Regions from separate parts of the Williamsia sp. Y712 genome, predicted to be linked through region 3. Evidence: predicted binding sites of a transcription regulator. Region 3 holds the regulator's gene; each other region holds the start of a gene.

Region 1 (4,330 bases), on a different contig from region 3:
CCCGCACGCTTCCGCCCTACGGTGTGCCCTTCGGCGTCAAGGACAGCATCGACGTCGCCGGGGTCCCCACTACCCTTCCTGCCCCGACTACGCGTACGTCGCCGACGTCACCGCACCGGTGATGCAGCGGCTACTCGATGCCGGCGCCTTGCCACGACGAGTCCGATGTGATGGCCGAGTAGCGGTCATTCGATCGGATCAGGATTTTCGATGTCAGGTTCCGGTTCCGGTGGGACCTCAGATTCGCATCCGCTCAGTTCCGTCCGAGTTTTGGCCAACGCCGCCCGCCGGTCGGCGAGGATTTTTTGCCAGGCCGCTGCGAAGGTTTCGTTGACATGCTGGGCACGGTTGACCCGCGGCCTGCGTTCGGGATCCACCGACGCCGGGGGTATCCACCCGACCCGGCCTTTGTCAGGCCCTTCGGTGATCATGATGGTCTGCCACTGGCCCGGACCATCGCCCACCAACTTGTGGTGCGGCGGGCACGCTGAGCCCATCAGATCGATATCGGTCAAACCACCGTTGATCCAGGCAATGAGGTGGTGGATCTCTACCCAGGTCGCCGGATTGGTGCAGCCGGGGTGCGAGCAGCCTCGGTCTCTGGCAAATATCGCCAACCGTTGACCCTTCTGCGCGGTGCGTTTGGCCCGGGCGAAATACAGCACCTCGGCGCTGTGGTTGGCGAACACCGCCAAATACTTGTCCGAACGAGCCGCCAGGTGAAGGGCATCTTTGACCGGAATGTCCACTCCTGAGGCCGTCTTCGCGATCCCCGCACAATCGTCGAGTTGTTCTTTGGTCATCGTGATGATCAACTGCGCCGGCAACCCCCGATGCGACTTGCCGAGCAGGTTGCACTCCAAAATCGTTTTCAGGATCGCCTTGAGCGCGTCGTGACACTGTTGGCCCTTCGAGCGGGTATCACGCTCGGCCGCAGCCTTCATCAACTCTGCATCCTGTTTCGGATCATCGGAGGCCCCGTTCGGCGAGTTCGGATCGGCCGGATTATTCATCCCCGGCGCCGCCCACACATCCATCACCGTCCGCAACAAGGCCAGGGTTTCCGGATCGAGGGTGCCGGAGATTTTCGCCATCAGATCCACACCCTGATCACCCAAACTCACCGAACGTTTACGCGCCCGATCCGAATCATCGGTCAGCCGGCCATCGGGATCGACCCGGGCCAGCACTTGCCTGCCAGCCGCAGCCAACTGGGTCGGATCCTGGCCGACGGCTTCTTCGGTCATCCAGTGATCGACCACGTCATACACCGCCGGATCGGCAGCTGAGGGAATGTGTTTGCGCACATCCAGCATCACATCCATATGTGAGGCGCCAATCAGGCCTTGGGACCAGGCATGCTCAGCGGCAGGGCATTTCGGCGCCAACTCCTCACCCTGCATCGTGTGAAACCGGCCCACAGCCTCCAGCCCACGAATCCGCGACATGGTTTGGCCTTTGGTCAGCCGCAACTCGCTACGCGTGAAACCGAACAGCGACGAGTACCCGGCTTCGGTAAACGATGACCGATCCGAAACCCGCAACAGGTGACGTAACCCGGTGAACTCAAGCTTGCGGGCGACCCGTTCATGCACCCGCACAAGCTCATTGACTTCTGAGTCAGACACATCCGCCGACGAGCAATCGTTGATATCGGCAAGCAGCAACTCCAACTCGAGATACTTGCGCACCAACACCGGAACCGAAGAAGGATCAATCGGAACCTCATCAGACGGATCGTCAGTCATCATGCCCCCCAGCACATCTGATCGAACGCTTTCAACCAGAGTACCTCGGAAATAGCACTGTGTCGAATGTTTGTTCGAGTAATGGACTTGGCGCCCAGGCAAGACAAACCCTCTGCAAGACAACGCGTTGCGCACGCCGTGCGGGTTAAACACCCAGACCGCGATTCGCCCTACCGCTGCGCGGCCGGCCGCACCACGATTTCGTTGACGTCAACATCTTCAGGCTGGTCGATGACAAACCCGATCGCCCGGGCAATCGCCGAAGGGTGAATCGTGTTGGCCCGGTATACCGCCATCGCCTCCTGTGCGCCCTTGTCGGTAATTGTCGAGGCCAGCTCGGATTCGACAACGCCCGGGGTGATCGTGGATACCCGGAGCCACGGTTCGCTCTCCTGCCGAAGACCTTCTGTGATGGCCCAGGCGGCATACTTGGTTCCGCAATAGACCGCCGCGGTGGGCGACACCTGGTGAGCCCCAACGGAAGCGATCGTGACCACATGCCCGCTGCGCTGCTCGGTGAACACCGGTAGGACCGCGTTGATGCCATACAGCAGCCCGCGCACGTTCACATCGATCATGCGTTCCCACTCATCGACCTTGCCGGAGCTCAAGGGAGACAACGGCATCACTCCGGCGTTGTTGACCAGCACGTCCACCCGACCGTATTCGGCGTGGGCTGCCTCAACGAAAGCCTGAACGTCACCGCGGTCGGTCACATCCAGGGTGTGCGCAGTGGCTCGGCCGCCGGATGCCTCGATCCGTTCGACGAGTGCGTGCAGGCGGTCGATCCGTCGGGCACCCAGCACGACGGTGCAGCCCTGTTCGGCCAGGTGCAGTGCGGTTGCTTCGCCGATTCCGCTGGAAGCGCCGGTGATGAGAACGATCTTGTCCATCGGTTAAGTCCTTGTCTCATACGGATTTTTGATTCCGATTACCATGATGGTCACGGAATCATCTGCGTACCAGGACTTATCGACCCGAGGAGTAGCACACCCAGCCTCAGACAGCGGTCGGACTCGGTCAGCTGCGACGGGATCTGGGTTCGGCTGCCTGCGAACGGGTCGCGGCCAGGGCACCCAGAAGACGAAGGGCGTCGCGGGCCGGGGTACCGGGGTCCGCGGTATAGACGATCAGTTGCTGCCCAGGTGCTTCCCGGATGTCGAACACCTGGACATCCAGGCTGAATTCACCGGCATCCGGGTGCACGAAGTGTTTGGACTCCGACGTCTTACCCCGGACCTCATGTCGCTTCCAGTACCTACGGAACTCGGTGTTGGCGAGCAGCTGTTCCAGCAGATCCCGAAGCTCTGCGTCGGATCCGTCTCTGCCGATCACCGTTCGCAAGTTGGCCGCACAGGTCTCGGCCGAAAGATGCCACCGGGCAAAGAACGTCGGAGCGGCCGGGTCGAGGAACACCATCAACGCCACGTTGTCGAAACTCTCGAACGGCGAATACAGCTCGTCGGCAAGTGCATTGGAGGCCAGGACGTCGAGTCTGTCGTTGATGATCATCGCCGGCGTGTCGGTCCAGGCATCGAGCATGATCTGCAGTTTTGGTGACGGCCGTGCGCGTCTGGACACCGGGCTTGGATGAAAGGCGACATCGGCAAGCCGGAAAAGGTGTTCTCTCCCACCGTTGTCGAGCCGGAGCGCTCTGGCCAACGCATTCAGCACGGCCGCCGACGGATGTCTCTCGCGCCCCTGTTCCAGACGCGCGTAGTAGTCAGCACTCACCCCGGCGAGCGTGGCGATCTCTTCGCGACGAAGCCCGGCCACCCGCCGGTGTCCGGTCGACCCCGGCATCCCGACGTCTGCGGGCGTCACCGCGGCGCGTCGGGCCTGCAGGTAGGCCCCGAGTTCTCCCTGTTTGTTCACTGCGTTCACTCTAGGTGCCGCATCTGCGGAGCCAGGGTGTCGCACTCCCTGGATATGCTGCTCGACCGCCGTTCATTGATACCTCGCGCACCCCGGCATAGAGTTCGAACCGAACCGGGCACCCGAACGACAGTGGTGCGGCAGTGACGCGAGAGACGAGGACGTGGGATGAACGCCGAGGCAAGCAGCGCACCGGTAGTTGTCGGGATCGATGGTTCAGAGGGCTCCCTGGGCGCCGCACGGTGGGCAGCGGATTTTGCCGCCCGCAGCGGATCTCCACTGCAGTTGCTTCACGCCATCCCCCGGCTCGAGTGGTATTTCGCGAACGCGATGGTGTTCAGCCCGGAGTCACTGGCCGAAGAACTCGCCGCCGACGGCAACAAGAAGCTCGACGATGCCGAGAGCGTCGTCCGTGAACGCCACCCCGAATTGACGATCGACCGCCGGATCGTCAATGAATCCGTGCCAACCGTCTTTGCCGAGAGCTCGGAGACCGCGCGCTTGATCGTTGTCGGCGCGCACTGGCACAACGCCGCGAGCGATCTGGTGCTCGGTGGCCACGTCATCCGGATCGTCAATCAGGCGAAGTGCCCCGTACTGGTCTGGCGCGAATCCGAGGCCACCCGCACCGGCAAACCGTTGCCGGTGGTGGTCGGCGTCGACGAATCCGAGAATTCCATCCGGGCCATGCGTGCGGCGTTCTACGT
Region 2 (4,330 bases), on a different contig from region 3:
CACGCCGCGATCGATGAAGGCGTGAACCTCATCGACACCGGCGACTTCTACGGAAGCGGTCACAACGAGATGCTGATCGGCCGGGCGTTGCGCGAACGTGATCGCGACGACGTGCAGCTCAGTGTGAAGTTCGGCGGACTCCGTTCTCCCGACGGCGAGTTCGTCGGGTTCGATACCCGACCGGCTGCGATGAAGAACTTCCTCACGTATTCGCTGACCCGGCTCGGGGTCGATCACATCGACGTCTACCGCCCGGCCCGCCTCGACCCGGCCGTCCCGATCGAGGAGACCATCGGCGCCATCGCCGAGATGGTCGACGCCGGTTATGTCCGCCACATCGGCCTGTCCGAGGTGGGTATCGACACGATTCGCCGCGCCGCGGCAGTGCATCCCATTGTCGACCTGCAGATCGAGTACTCGCTGATGTCCCGCGGTATCGAATCCGGAATACTGTCGACCACCCGTGAACTCGGTATCGGGATCACCGCCTACGGAGTGTTGGCGCGCGGTCTGCTGAGCAACTCGGTCGGGGCCGGAACCACATTCGCCCCCAACGACTATCGAGCGCACACCCCACGTTTTCAGGGCGACAACCTGACCAAGAACCTCGAACTCGTCGATGCACTCGCGACGATCGCCGACCGGCGCGGTGTCAGCGTCGCACAACTCGCGATCGCCTGGGTACTCGCCCAGGGTGACGACATCGTCCCGATCATCGGCACCCAGAAGGTGACACGGTTGCACGATTCCCTTGCCGCCCTTGACTTCAACCTCACCAAGGCGGAACTCGACACCATCGAGGCCGCCGTCCCTGCTGACGCCGCTGCCGGCGGGCGCTACGACGAAGCCCATATGGCGATGCTCGACAGCGAGCGCTGAACGCAGGCTCGATCCGCGGCCATACGCGACCACTGATCTCTGAACACACTTACCTGCAATGCTATTCGACGGACTCGGGGTCGTCGGTGCCAGAATCAGGTGGGAGGTCAGATACGTCGCTGGTCAGTTCCGCCAACTTTTCGGCCAACACCGCGTGGCGGTCGCCGAGGACTTTTTGCCAGGCCGCTGCGAAGGTTTCGTCGACATGCTGGGCACGGTTGACTCTCGGTTTGCGTTCCGGATCCACACTTGCCGGGGGTATCCACCCGACCCTGCCCTTGTCGGGCCCTTCGGTGATCATCACCGTCTGCCACTGGCCCGGGCCATCGCCGACGAGCTTGTGATGCGGCGGGCAGGCTGATCCCATCAGATCGATGTCGGTCAGACCACCGTTGATCCAGGCAATCAGGTGATGGATCTCCGCCCAGGTCGCCGGATTGGTGCACCCCGGGTGCGAGCAACCGCGATCCCGGGCGAACATCGCCAAACGCTGGCCTTTCTGCGCGGTGCGTTTGGCCCGGGCGAAATACAGCACCTCGGCGCTGTGGTTGGCGAAGACGGCGAGGTATTTGTCGGAGCGGGCCGACAGGTTCAACGCTTCCTTGACCGGAATATCCACCCCTGAAGCCGTTTTCGCGATACCCGCGCAGTCGTCGAGCTGCTCTTTGGTCATCGTGATGATCAACTGCGCCGGCAAACCCCGATGGGACTTACCGAGCACGTTGCACTCCAGAATTGTTTTCAGGATCGCTTTCAACGCATCGTGATGTTGCTGGCTCGTCGAACGGGTATCGCGCTCGGCCGCGGCCTTGATCAACTCGGCATCTTGTTTCGGATCATCGCTCGCGCCGGTCGGCGAGTTCGGGTCGGCCGGATTGTTCATCCCGGGCGCGGCCCAGACGTCCATCACGGTCTTGAACAACGCCAAGGTTTCCGGATCTAGCGTGCCCGAGATTTTCGCCATCAAGTCCACACCCTGATCGCCGATTCCCACTGAACGTTTGCGGGCTCGATCGCTGTCGTCGGTCAACCGGCCATCGGGATCGACCCGCGCCAGCACTTGCCGGCCCGACGCAACCAACTGCGTCGGGTCCTGACCGACCGCTTCTTCGGTCATCCAGTGATCAACCACGTCATACACCGCCGGATCGGAAGCAGACGGGATGTGTTTGCGCACATCCAACATCACATCCATATGCGCTGCCCCGATCAACCCTTTCGACCAGGCCTGTTCAGCGGCAGGACATTTCGGCGCCAACTCCTGCCCCTGCATCGTATGAAACCGTCCGACGGCTTCCAGTCCACGGATCCGGGAGGAGGTTTGCCCTTTGGTCAACCGCAACTCTTGCCGCACGAAACCGAACAACGACGAATACCCCGCCTTGGTAAACGACGAGCGGTCCGACACCCGCAGCAAATTCCGCACACCGGTGAACTCGACCTTGCGGGAGATCCGTTCATGCACCCGCACAAGCTCATTGAGCTCACTGTCAGCCATATCCGACGAGGAACAATCATTGATATCAGCGAGCAACAACTCCAACTCGAGATACTTGGCCACCAACACCGGAACCGAAGAAGAATCAACCGTCACGTCATCAGATGGATCGTCAGTCATCATGCCCCCCAGCACATCTGATCGAAAGCTTGCCATGAGCCTACCTGCGATGCCGCCGCATGTCGAATGTTTGTTCGACTAATCAGCGCGTACAACCCAACGTGCTACTTTCTAGAACGCTAATCCGTCGAAGAAGCCGAGGGTCCCCCGTGAGCAGTGACAAGCCGGTGCTTGTGCCCGATGAGACCTGCTGGAAGATCGCCGAGGCCGATCGACTCGCGGTGATCGTCGACGCGGCCGACTACTTCAGGCATGCAAAGGCCGCGATGTTACAGGCACGCAGCCGAATCATTCTGATCGGGTGGGACTTTGACACCCGGATCCAGTTCGAGCCCGAAGGGCAGACCCTCGACGGACCCAATGCTCTCGGCGATTTCCTGAAGTGGTTGCCGCAGAACCGACCCGGGCTCAATATCAACCTCCTCAAGTGGAGTTTGGGGTTGGGTGCGATCAACAGGGGGATGGCGCCGGTTTTCATTCAGAACTGGCTCACCGACCCCGCACTGCAGTTCGAGAACGATCTGGTGCACCCGGTTGGCGCGGCACATCATCAAAAGATCCTGGTGATCGACGATCAGATCGCGTTCTGTGGCGGCATCGACATGACCGTCGACCGATGGGACACCTCCGACCACCTCGATCAGAACGATCGGCGCACCCAGCCCAACGGCAAGACGTATGGGCCCTGGCACGACGCGACCACCGCTGTTGACGGGGACGCGGCCCGTGTGGTCGGCGAGATGGCACGGGCCCGATGGTTGGCAGCAACCGGGCGCACCCTCGAACAGGTCACCGACGTCGGGGACAACTATTGGCCCGACACACTGATCCCGACCATGGAATCGGTCGACGTGGCCGTGGCGCGGACACTGCCGGAGATCCCGGGCCGGGACGAGGTGCGCGAGATCGAATCTCTCTATCTCGCAGCCATAGCCGCCGCTCGGCACTACCTCTACATCGAGAGTCAGTACCTCGCGTCCCGGACCATCGCCGAGGCCCTGGAGAAGCGCCTGCGCGAAAGCGGGGGGCCCGAGATCGTGATCGTCCTGCCCCGACATGCCGACAGCTGGCTCGAACAGCAGGCGATGGACGGTGCCCGCCAGCGCCTCCTCCAGTTCCTGTGGCAGGCCGACACCGAAAAGCGTTTTCGCGCATACCATCCGGTGACCGCGGGCGGGGAACCGATATACGTGCACGCCAAGGTCCTGGTGATGGATGACCGTCTCCTGCGCGTGGGGTCGTCCAATCTCAACAACCGGTCGATGGGCTTCGACAGCGAATGTGACCTCGCCGTCGAGTTCGATCCCGACCTTCCCGAATCGAATGAGAACCGCATCGCGATCCGCGGGGTCCGGGATCGGCTGCTGAGCGAACACCTCGACATCGACGTCGACGAACTCCAGGCTGCGATCGACAACCATTCCGGACTCGGCGCCGCCATCGACGCAATGCGCGGCGACGGCAAGACCCTGGTCGAGTTCGATCACGACATCGTCGACGGCGAGGACAGCCCCTTCGCCGAGAACGAGCTGATGGATCCCGAGCGGACCCGAACATCGTTGTTGGAGAAAACGTATCGGTTGGTTGTGGGCCGACGACGGATCCGGAGGGCAGCCCACCGAGAGCTCGCAGACGCGCACTGACCCCTATAACGCGTAGCTGCGCATCACACCTTTGCTGATGATCGTCTTCTGGATCTCACTGGTGCCTTCACCGATCAGCAGGAATGGCGCCTCCCGCATCAGGCGTTCGATCTCGTACTCCTTCGAGTATCCGTAGCCGCCGTGGATACGGAAGCTGGCCTGCGTCACCTCGGAGCAGTACTCGCTCGTC
Region 3 (4,330 bases):
GCTCAGATGGAATACATGCTGCCGCGTCTTCGCGGCTGGGGTGAATCGATGTCCCGCCAGGCCGGTGGCCGGGCGGGCAGCAACGGTGGCGTGGGTCTGCGTGGCCCCGGTGAGACGAAGATCGAGACGGACCGTCGCCGCATCCGTGAGCGGATGGCGAAGTTGCGCCGCGAGATCCGTGAGATGAAGACGTCGCGAAACACCAAGCGCACCAAGCGGAAAGAGTCCGCTGTCGCATCGGTCACGATCGTCGGTTACACGAACGCGGGCAAGTCCAGTCTGATCAATGCGATGACCGGATCGGGTGTGCTGGTGCAAAATGCGCTGTTCGCCACCCTCGACCCGACAACCCGGAAGATGTCCCTCGACGACGGTCGGGAAATCGTGGTCACAGACACCGTCGGATTTGTCCGGCACCTGCCCACCCAGCTTGTCGAGGCGTTCCGTTCGACCTTGGAAGAGGTCGCGGACGCTGACCTGCTGTTGCACATCGTCGATGGGTCGGACCCGATTCCGACGGACCAGATCAGCGCGGTGCGCAAGGTCGTCGATCAGGTGATCCAGGACGAGAAGGCGACCGCACCACCGGAGCTTCTCGTGGTGAACAAGATCGACGTCGCCGATCCGACGGTGCTGACGCAGCTTCGGAGTCTGTTTCCCGACGCGGTCTTCATCTCGGCGGCCACGGGCGAAGGTATCCCGGAACTGCTCGAGCGGGTCCGGGAGTCGGTGTCGCGACATGACGTCCATGTCACCGTCCGGGTGCCGTACTCCCGGGGTGACCTGGTCTCGCGCATCCACGCCGAGGGAGATGTGACGCGCGAAGAGCACGGCGCCGATGGCACGGAGATCGTCGCCAGCGTGCCTTCTGCGCTTGCCAGCCAGCTGGCCGAGTTCGCCGCATCTGACTTGTTCTGAAAATCCAGGCCTCCAGGCCCTTGGGCTAAATGTAGAATCCAGTTACAGTTACTGGCACATCCGCGTTTTGACACCTCGTTATGGAGACCTTGATGGAACGTACGATTTTCGAGCCTGAACACCTCCTCTACCGCGATTCGTACCGAAGCTTCCTCGAACAGCATGTGGCGCCGCACCACGCCCGCTGGGAAGAGCAGAACATCGTCGATCGCGATGTGTGGATCGAAGCAGGTAAGAACGGCTTCCTGGCCGTGGACGCACCCGAAGAGTTCGGCGGCGGCGGAGTCGACGACTTCCGCTACCAGGCCATCGTCTCCGAGGAGTCCGCACGGGGCGGGTTCAGCGGCCTGGGATTCACCCTGCACAACGACGTCATCGCGCCGTACCTGCTGGAGCTGACCAACGATGAGCAGAAGGCGCGTTGGCTTCCGGGATTCACCTCCGGTGAGCTCATCACCGCCATCGCCATGACCGAGCCCGGAACCGGTTCGGATCTGCAGGGCATCAAGACCAACGCCAAGAAAGACGGCGACCACTGGGTGCTCAACGGATCGAAGACGTTCATCACCAACGGCATCAACGCCGACCTGGTGATCGTGGTCGCGCGCACCGACCCCGAGGCAGGCGCGAAGGGATTCAGCCTGCTGGTCGTCGAGCGTGGCATGAAGGGTTTCGAGCGCGGCCGCAACCTCGACAAGGTCGGCATGAAGGCGCAGGACACAGCCGAACTGAGCTTCGACAACGTCCGCGTGCCCGCCGAGAACCTGCTCGGTGAAGAAGGCCTCGGCTTCATCTACCTGATGCAGAACCTGCCCCGCGAACGCCTGTCGATCGCAGTGGTCGCCGCGGCGGCGATGGAGCAGGTGCTGGAGACCACCGTTCAGTACGCCAAGGACCGCAAGGCCTTCGGTCGCTCGATCGGAAACTTCCAGAACACCCGGTTCCTGCTGGCCGAACTGGCCACCTCGACCACGACGACGCGTGTCTTCGTCGATCACTGCATCGGTCTGCTGAACGAGAAGAAGCTGACCGTCCCGGACGCCGCAATGGCCAAGTATTACGCCACCGAGAACCAGGTGCACCTGGTCGACCGGTGTCTGCAGCTGCACGGCGGATACGGATACATGCGTGAATACTCGGTCGCCAAGGCGTTCCTCGACTCTCGCGTGCAGACCATCTACGGCGGCACGACCGAGATCATGAAGGAAGTGATCGGACGCAGTCTCGGGGTCTGATCACTTCGTGATCCCCTGAACTCGAAAGGCGGGGTGTACCGGGATATCCCGGTACACCCCGCCTTTGATCGCTCTGAGAGTGATCTGCCTACGACTCGGAGCTCAGAGTCGGCGCATCACTGTGACGACCTTGCCCAGGATGACGGCATCGTTGCCCGGGATGGGATCGAACACCGGGTTGTGCGGCATCAGCCACACGGCGTCCTTGGTGCGCTTGAATGTCTTGATCGTGGCGTCGCCGTCGATCATCGCCGCAACGATGTCGCCGTTGTCGGCAACATTCTGCTGGCGTACGACCACCCAGTCACCGTCGCAGATCGCGGCGTCGATCATCGATTCACCGACGACCCTGAGCAGGAACAGTGAACCTTCACCGACCAGCTCTTTGGGGAGCGGGAAGACGTCTTCGACGGCTTCTTCGGCGAGGATCGGACCGCCGGCCGCGATCCGGCCGAGGACCGGGACGAACGTCGGTGTCGGCAGGGATTCGTCCGGTGTCTGAACCTGCCCGGCCGCTGTGGCCGGGTTCAGGTCGGTGTCCTGGATGTTCACCGCTCGAGGCCGGTTGTTCTCGCGCTGCAGGAAACCCTTGCGTTCGAGCGTGCGGAGCTGGTGGGCGACCGACGACGTTGAGGTCAGACCGACGGCGTCACCGATCTCCCGGATGCTCGGCGGGTAGCCGCGCTCGCGAACCGAGGTACGGATGACCTCGAGAACTGCTTTCTGACGGGGGGTCAGTGAGCCCTCGGCGAGTGGTTCGGTGGCGACAACAGTGGTCGCGGCCCCGTCCGCCGGTGTCGGGGGCTGGGTTGTATCGGCCATCAGGTCCTCCAGTTCATGCGGTATCGGGCGGGGTCCATGTCGACAAAGATAGTGCAAATGGTCACAAGTCTCAAACATTTGTTCGATCAGGCGTGGCGCTTTGTCGGAGGCCCGTGGTACAAATCGAACACTCTTTCAATCGAACGAGTGATCGAATAGAGATCGAAACCGATGATCGAGGACTGAACCCCATGACTGCAGCCACCACCATCATCCGGCCGGCCACAGCTCGGCCTGTTCACCACTCCGAGAGCGGTACCGCCCCGCGCACCACGCGCCCGGTACGGCCCGCGGACACATCACGCCCGGCCGGTCGCCGTCTGCCTGCGCAGCGCCGGGTCGCCGTCTCGTGTGCCGATTCGCGTAATTCCGAGCGGCGGATACCGACCGCTCGCGAGATGGTCTTCGCCCGCAGACGCGCCTGGGCGGCTGCGTCGGTCACCGGCGTCGGTCTGATGCTCGTGGTGGCGTTCATGACCTTCTTCGGCGGCGTCATGCAACAGTCCGCCGATCCGGCCCGCGTCGGAACCGAGGTCGTCCGGGTCCAATCGGGGGAGTCGTTGGGCGCCATCGCCTCCCGCATCGCACCCGAGATGCCGACCGAAGCCGTGGTTGCGAAGATCATGGAACTCAACGCCATGAACAACTCGGCACTGTCGGTGGGTCAGGCATTGGTCACCCCCGTCTACGCGAGGTAGACCGTGGAGGGGCCGCGATCGCGGACGGTATCCTCGGAGTCACAGTGTCTGGTCACTCCGCCCAGGCCGTCGACCGTCGAGGAATCGTGCATGCATTGCCCGTTTTGCAAGAACGAGGACACCCGCGTAATCGATTCGCGGGTGGCGGACGAGGGTCAGGCCATCCGTCGCCGCCGCGCCTGTTCGCAGTGTGCACGCCGTTTCACCACGGTGGAGACCGCGGTGCTCTCGGTGGTCAAGCGAACGGGCGTCACTGAACCGTTCAGTCGTGAGAAGGTCATGCGCGGCGTCCGCCGGGCCTGCCAGGGCCGTTCGGTCGACGACGACAAATTGCAGCATCTCGCGCAGCAGGTGGAAGAAGCGGTGCGGGCATCAGGCTCGGCGGAAGTGCCGGCCAATGAGGTCGGTCTGGCTATCCTCGGCCCGCTTCGCGATCTCGATGAGGTCGCATACCTGCGATTCGCCTCCGTCTACCGGTCATTCGACTCGGTGGATGATTTCCAGAAAGAAATCGACGACCTCCGGTCGAGCAAGCCTTAGCGCCACTACCGCAAGTCGCGGATCGCCTTGATGGCACGTTTTTCTGAGATCGGGTAAGCGGTTCGGAGCTGTTGAGCAAACAGTCCGACGCGCAATTCCTCGACAATCCAGCCCGCG
Region 4 (4,330 bases), 280 kb from region 3:
CTTCAGCGAAGGTCGATTCGGATTCGCCGTCGAGGCTGGCCGCAACCACCACGCGCTGAACTTCTTCTGGCAAACCGGCAAAGTCCACGCACAGTAGGTCACCGTCACCGGGCTGGGTTGAAAGAGTGGCCGAATCGGCGTCGCCGGCTTCACTGTCCTCGAGCCGAACGGCTCCGCCGGCTCCCTCGCGTTGGTTGTAAAAGACGAAATCCGAGTTTGATCGAACCTTATCGGTCGCATCCAGCAGCAAGATGCTCACGTCGGGCGTTATTGCAGTCTCACCGGGAAAGCGGCTCACGACGCCGACAGACAGAATATCGTTACCCTGGCTTATGGATTCAACGGAAACATTCTGTCCGCGAACAAGTTCCAGTGCTTCAACGTGTTGATCGGTCATCACGTGACTATCGCACGACGTCTAGGCTGAGTGCATAGAGGTCCAATAGATGGGTATGCGACGTGGTGTCCAGACATGCCTGCCGCACAGGGGGCGCTTGATCGGATAGCGACTTGGCTAAGGTCGGCTTGTGCCCAAAACAGCAGACGACCTCACCCCCGCAGCACTGGACTTCCTCACCGAGCGCCACCTCGGGAGCCTGACCACCGTCCGTGCATCGGGGACTCCTCATGTTGTTGCTGTGGGATTCACCTACGACGCCGAGACGAAAATCGCACGCGTGATCACCTTCGAAGGCAGCCAGAAGGTGAAAAATGTCGACCGGGCTGGATACGCCGCCGTGTTCCAGGTGAACGGTCCGCAGTGGTTGACGCTGGAAGGCAAGGCATCGGTCCATCGTGACCCAGACGCTGTCGCCGAAGGTGTCCGCCGCTATGCCGCGCGCTACAAAGAACCCAAAGTGAACCCACGCCGCGTGGTCATACAGATCAACGTCGAACGCGTACTTGGTTCGCAATCGCTGATGGTCACCGCCTAAAAAAGGCGCTACGCATCCTGGTCAGGACTATCCGGTTCGGGATCGGGTTGGACCTCGGGTTCGCCGCCGGTCGGTTCCGCCAGCTTTTCGGCCAACACCGCCTGGCGGTCGGCGAGGACTTTTTGCCAGGCCGCTGCGAAGGTTTCGTTGACGTGCTGGGCGCGATTGACCCGCGGTGTGCGTTCCGGATCAACCGACGCCGGCGGTATCCAGCCGACTCGACCCGTGTCGGGGCCTTCGGTGATCATGATTGTCTGCCACTGATGTGGACCATCACCGATGAGTTTGTGATGCGGCGGGCAGGCGGATCCCATCATGTTGATGTCGGTCAGACCACCGTTGATCCATGCAAGCAGGTGATGGGCCTCGACCCAGGTCGCTGGATTGGTGCAGCCTGGATGCGAACAACCCCGATCCCGGACGAACAACGCGAGCCGCTGGCCTTTCTGCGCGGTCCGTTTGGTCCGGGCCAGATACAACACCTCCGCGGAGTGGTCAGCGAACACGGCCAAATATTTGTCGGACCGCGCTGCCAGGTGCAGGGCCTCTTTGACCGGAATATCCACTCCCGACGCCGTTCTGGCGATCCCCGCACAGTCGTCGAGCTGCGCTTTGGTCATCGTGATGATCAACTGCGCCGGCAAACCCCGATGGGACTTGCCGAGCAGGTTGCATTCCAGAATTGTTTTCAGGATCGCCTTGAGCGCGTCGTGATGTTGTTGGCCCTTGGAGCGGGTATCACGTTCGGCGGCCGCCTTGATCAGCTCTGCATCTTGTTTCGGATCATCGGAGGCCCCGGTCGGCGAGTTCGGGTCAGCCGGGTTGTTCATCCCCGGGGCAGCCCAGACATCCATCACGGTCTTGAACATCGCCAACGTTTCCGGATCCAGGGTGCCGGAGATCTTGGCCATCAGGTCTACCCCTTGATCACCCAGACTCACACTGCGTTTACGCGCCCGATCCGAATCGTCGGTCAGCCGGCCGTCGGGATCGACTCGGGCCAACACCGCACGGCCCGATGCGGCCAATTGGGTGGGGTCCTGACCAACGGCTTCTTCGGTCATCCAATGATCGACCACGTCATACACGGCCGGATCAGCCGCGGACGGAATGTGTTTGCGCACATCCAGCATCACATCCATATGCGAGGCGCCGATCAGCCCGTGAGCCCAGGCCTGTTCGGCGGCAGGGCATTTCGGCGCCAACTCCTCACCCTGCATCGTGTGGAATCGGCCGACTGCCTCCAGGCCGCGAATTCGGGAGGAGGTTTGGCCTTTGGTCAGCCGCAACTCGCTGCGGGTGAACCCGAACAGTGACGAGTACCCGGCTTCGGTAAACGATGATCGATCTGAAACCCGCAACAGGTGCCGCAACCCGGTGAACTCAAGCTTGCAAACTATCCGTTCATGCACCCGCACAAGCTCATTGACTTCCGCCCCAGACATATCGGAATCAGCGCAGTCCGCGATATCGGCAACCAGCAACTCCAACTCGAGGTACTTACGCACCAACACCGGAACCGAAGAATCAACCCCGACTTCATCAGATGGATCGTCAGTCATCATGCCCCCCAGCACATCTGATCGAACTCTTTCAATCAGTCTACCTCGGAGGACACCAAAAGTCGAACGTTTATTCGAATCAATATGATAGGTTGAGAACCTAGTTCAGACCGACTTCAGTTCGTGCGGTTGGGAATTGAATGCTTCGCAGCCATCATCGGTGACGACAACGATATCTTCGATGCGCGCACCCCAACTGCCGGAGAAGTAGATGCCGGGTTCGATGCTGAATGCCATGCCCGGGCGCAGTGGAATACCATTGCCTGCAACGATATATGGCTCTTCGTGGACGGACAGTCCGATGCCGTGGCCGGTGCGGTGAACAAATTTGTCAGCCAGTCCGGCGGCTGCGAGCACGTCCCGGGCCGCGGCATCGACCTGCTCGGCGGTGACGCCGGGGCGGACGGCGGCCACAGCGGCTCGCTGAGCTTGTTGTAGCCACTCATACTGCCGTGCGATCGCATCGGAAGGCGTTCCGACACAGTAGGTTCGGGTGCAATCGGAGTTGTATCCCGGCGCGACGGGTCCGCCGATGTCGACGACCACCATGTCGCCGTCCTCGATCACCCGATCTGAGACCTCGTGATGGGGATCGGCGCCGTTGGGACCGGATCCGACGATGATGAACTCGGCCCGGGTGTGCCCTTCGGCAAGGATGGCGGCATCGATGTCGGCCGCGACTTCACGTTCGGTGCGGCCGGCTTTCAGCCATTCCCCCACTCGGGCGTGCACTCGGTCGATCGCGGCACCTGCGCGGCGCAGTGCTTCAATCTCGGCGTCATCCTTGATCATTCGCAGTTCACGCAGCACGGCAGTGGCAAGTTCCGGTGCGCCGCCCCAATGCCCTGCCAGCGGGACGGTGTGCAGCGCAGGGGTGGCGTCGGAGACCGCGTAACGGCCGCCGGCTCCCCCGGCGGCTCCAACCGCCAGTGCGTACGCATCCTGGCCGTCGACCCAATCGTGAACGCTCAGTCCGAGCTCACCGACGGCCGATTCCCGTAGCGCCGCCAACTCCAGTCGTGGCACAACCACTTCGGGAGCGCGCTCCGGACTGATCACCAGGGCGGTGAGCCGTTCGAATGTCGTCGCTCGTGAGCCCGTCAGATATCGCAGGTCGGGTCCGGGAGTGATGAAGAGCGCCGACAGACCGGCTTTCGCCGTCAACTCCTGCGCCCGATCCAGACGTGACTTGTACACCGCTGCCGAGAATCGCTGATCCGCCATGGATTCAAGGCTATCGGTCGCCGAGTTCTTGGTGTTGGCGGCGCCCTGACCTTCGTCACAAACCATCGGAAGTGTGTCCCACTCCGATCACAACATGCGATGAGTGATCTTTAACCGGGCGGAAACCCCGTCTTGCGCGGAGAATAGGGGCAACGAAAGATATTTAGTTCTGAGGAAAACCAGGAGGTCACCGTGGACCGTGAAGGCGTACGACGTCGATTACGGGCTGTTCCGACCGATGATTCTCAGGTCCAGTTCGCAAATCTGCACGGATACAAGCGTGCCTACCGGATGGCCGGATCGGGCCCGGCGCTGCTTTTGCTGCACGGAATCGGCGACAACTCCCTGGCCTGGGAACCGGTGTTCACCCAGCTCAGCGAAAAGTACACGGTCATCGCACCGGACTTTCTCGGACACGGATTCTCCGATCGTCCGCGCGCCGACTACTCCGTGCCCGCTTTTGCCAACGGAATGCGGGATCTGCTGGCCTACCTTGACGTCGAACGCGTGACGATCGTCGGCCATTCGCTCGGCGGTGGTGTGGCCGGGCAGTTCGCCTACCAGTTCCCCGAGATGGTCGAACGGTTGGTTCTGGTCGGTACCGGCGGC

Evidence for each region. The regulator LexA, encoded in region 3, represses DNA repair genes until DNA is damaged. The targets are predictions, from matches to a motif close to CGAACANNTGTTCG.
Region 1: the regulator LexA is predicted to act here: its motif matches at 1,812-1,825, upstream of AC1D75_RS04375 (HNH endonuclease signature motif containing protein).
Region 2: the regulator LexA is predicted to act here: its motif matches at 2,561-2,574, upstream of AC1D75_RS04010 (HNH endonuclease signature motif containing protein).
Region 4: the regulator LexA is predicted to act here: its motif matches at 2,561-2,574, upstream of AC1D75_RS16700 (HNH endonuclease signature motif containing protein).

The regions. Positions count from the first base shown of each region.
Region 1 covers NZ_JCAIUN010000001.1:890,914-895,243, reverse strand. The annotation lists partial or broken gene AC1D75_RS04380 (amidase family protein) at 1-151, shown strand, start outside; gene AC1D75_RS04375 (HNH endonuclease signature motif containing protein) at 186-1,751, opposite strand; gene AC1D75_RS04370 (SDR family oxidoreductase) at 1,919-2,641, opposite strand; gene AC1D75_RS04365 (helix-turn-helix transcriptional regulator) at 2,769-3,623, opposite strand; gene AC1D75_RS04360 (universal stress protein) at 3,792-4,330, shown strand, end outside.
Region 2 covers NZ_JCAIUN010000001.1:820,073-824,402, reverse strand. The annotation lists gene AC1D75_RS04015 (aldo/keto reductase) at 1-879, shown strand, start outside; gene AC1D75_RS04010 (HNH endonuclease signature motif containing protein) at 941-2,500, opposite strand; gene AC1D75_RS04005 (phospholipase D-like domain-containing protein) at 2,647-4,140, shown strand; gene AC1D75_RS04000 (acyl-CoA dehydrogenase family protein) at 4,144-4,330, opposite strand, start outside.
Region 3 covers NZ_JCAIUN010000002.1:684,258-688,587, reverse strand. The annotation lists gene hflX (GTPase HflX) at 1-918, shown strand, start outside; gene AC1D75_RS18015 (acyl-CoA dehydrogenase family protein) at 1,011-2,153, shown strand; gene lexA (transcriptional repressor LexA) at 2,256-2,975, opposite strand; gene AC1D75_RS18005 (LysM peptidoglycan-binding domain-containing protein) at 3,167-3,673, shown strand; gene nrdR (transcriptional regulator NrdR) at 3,764-4,213, shown strand; gene hrpA (ATP-dependent RNA helicase HrpA) at 4,219-4,330, opposite strand, start outside.
Region 4 covers NZ_JCAIUN010000002.1:399,662-403,991, forward strand. The annotation lists gene AC1D75_RS16690 (TerD family protein) at 1-397, opposite strand, end outside; gene AC1D75_RS16695 (PPOX class F420-dependent oxidoreductase) at 528-935, shown strand; gene AC1D75_RS16700 (HNH endonuclease signature motif containing protein) at 944-2,500, opposite strand; gene AC1D75_RS16705 (M24 family metallopeptidase) at 2,603-3,721, opposite strand; gene AC1D75_RS16710 (alpha/beta fold hydrolase) at 3,914-4,330, shown strand, end outside.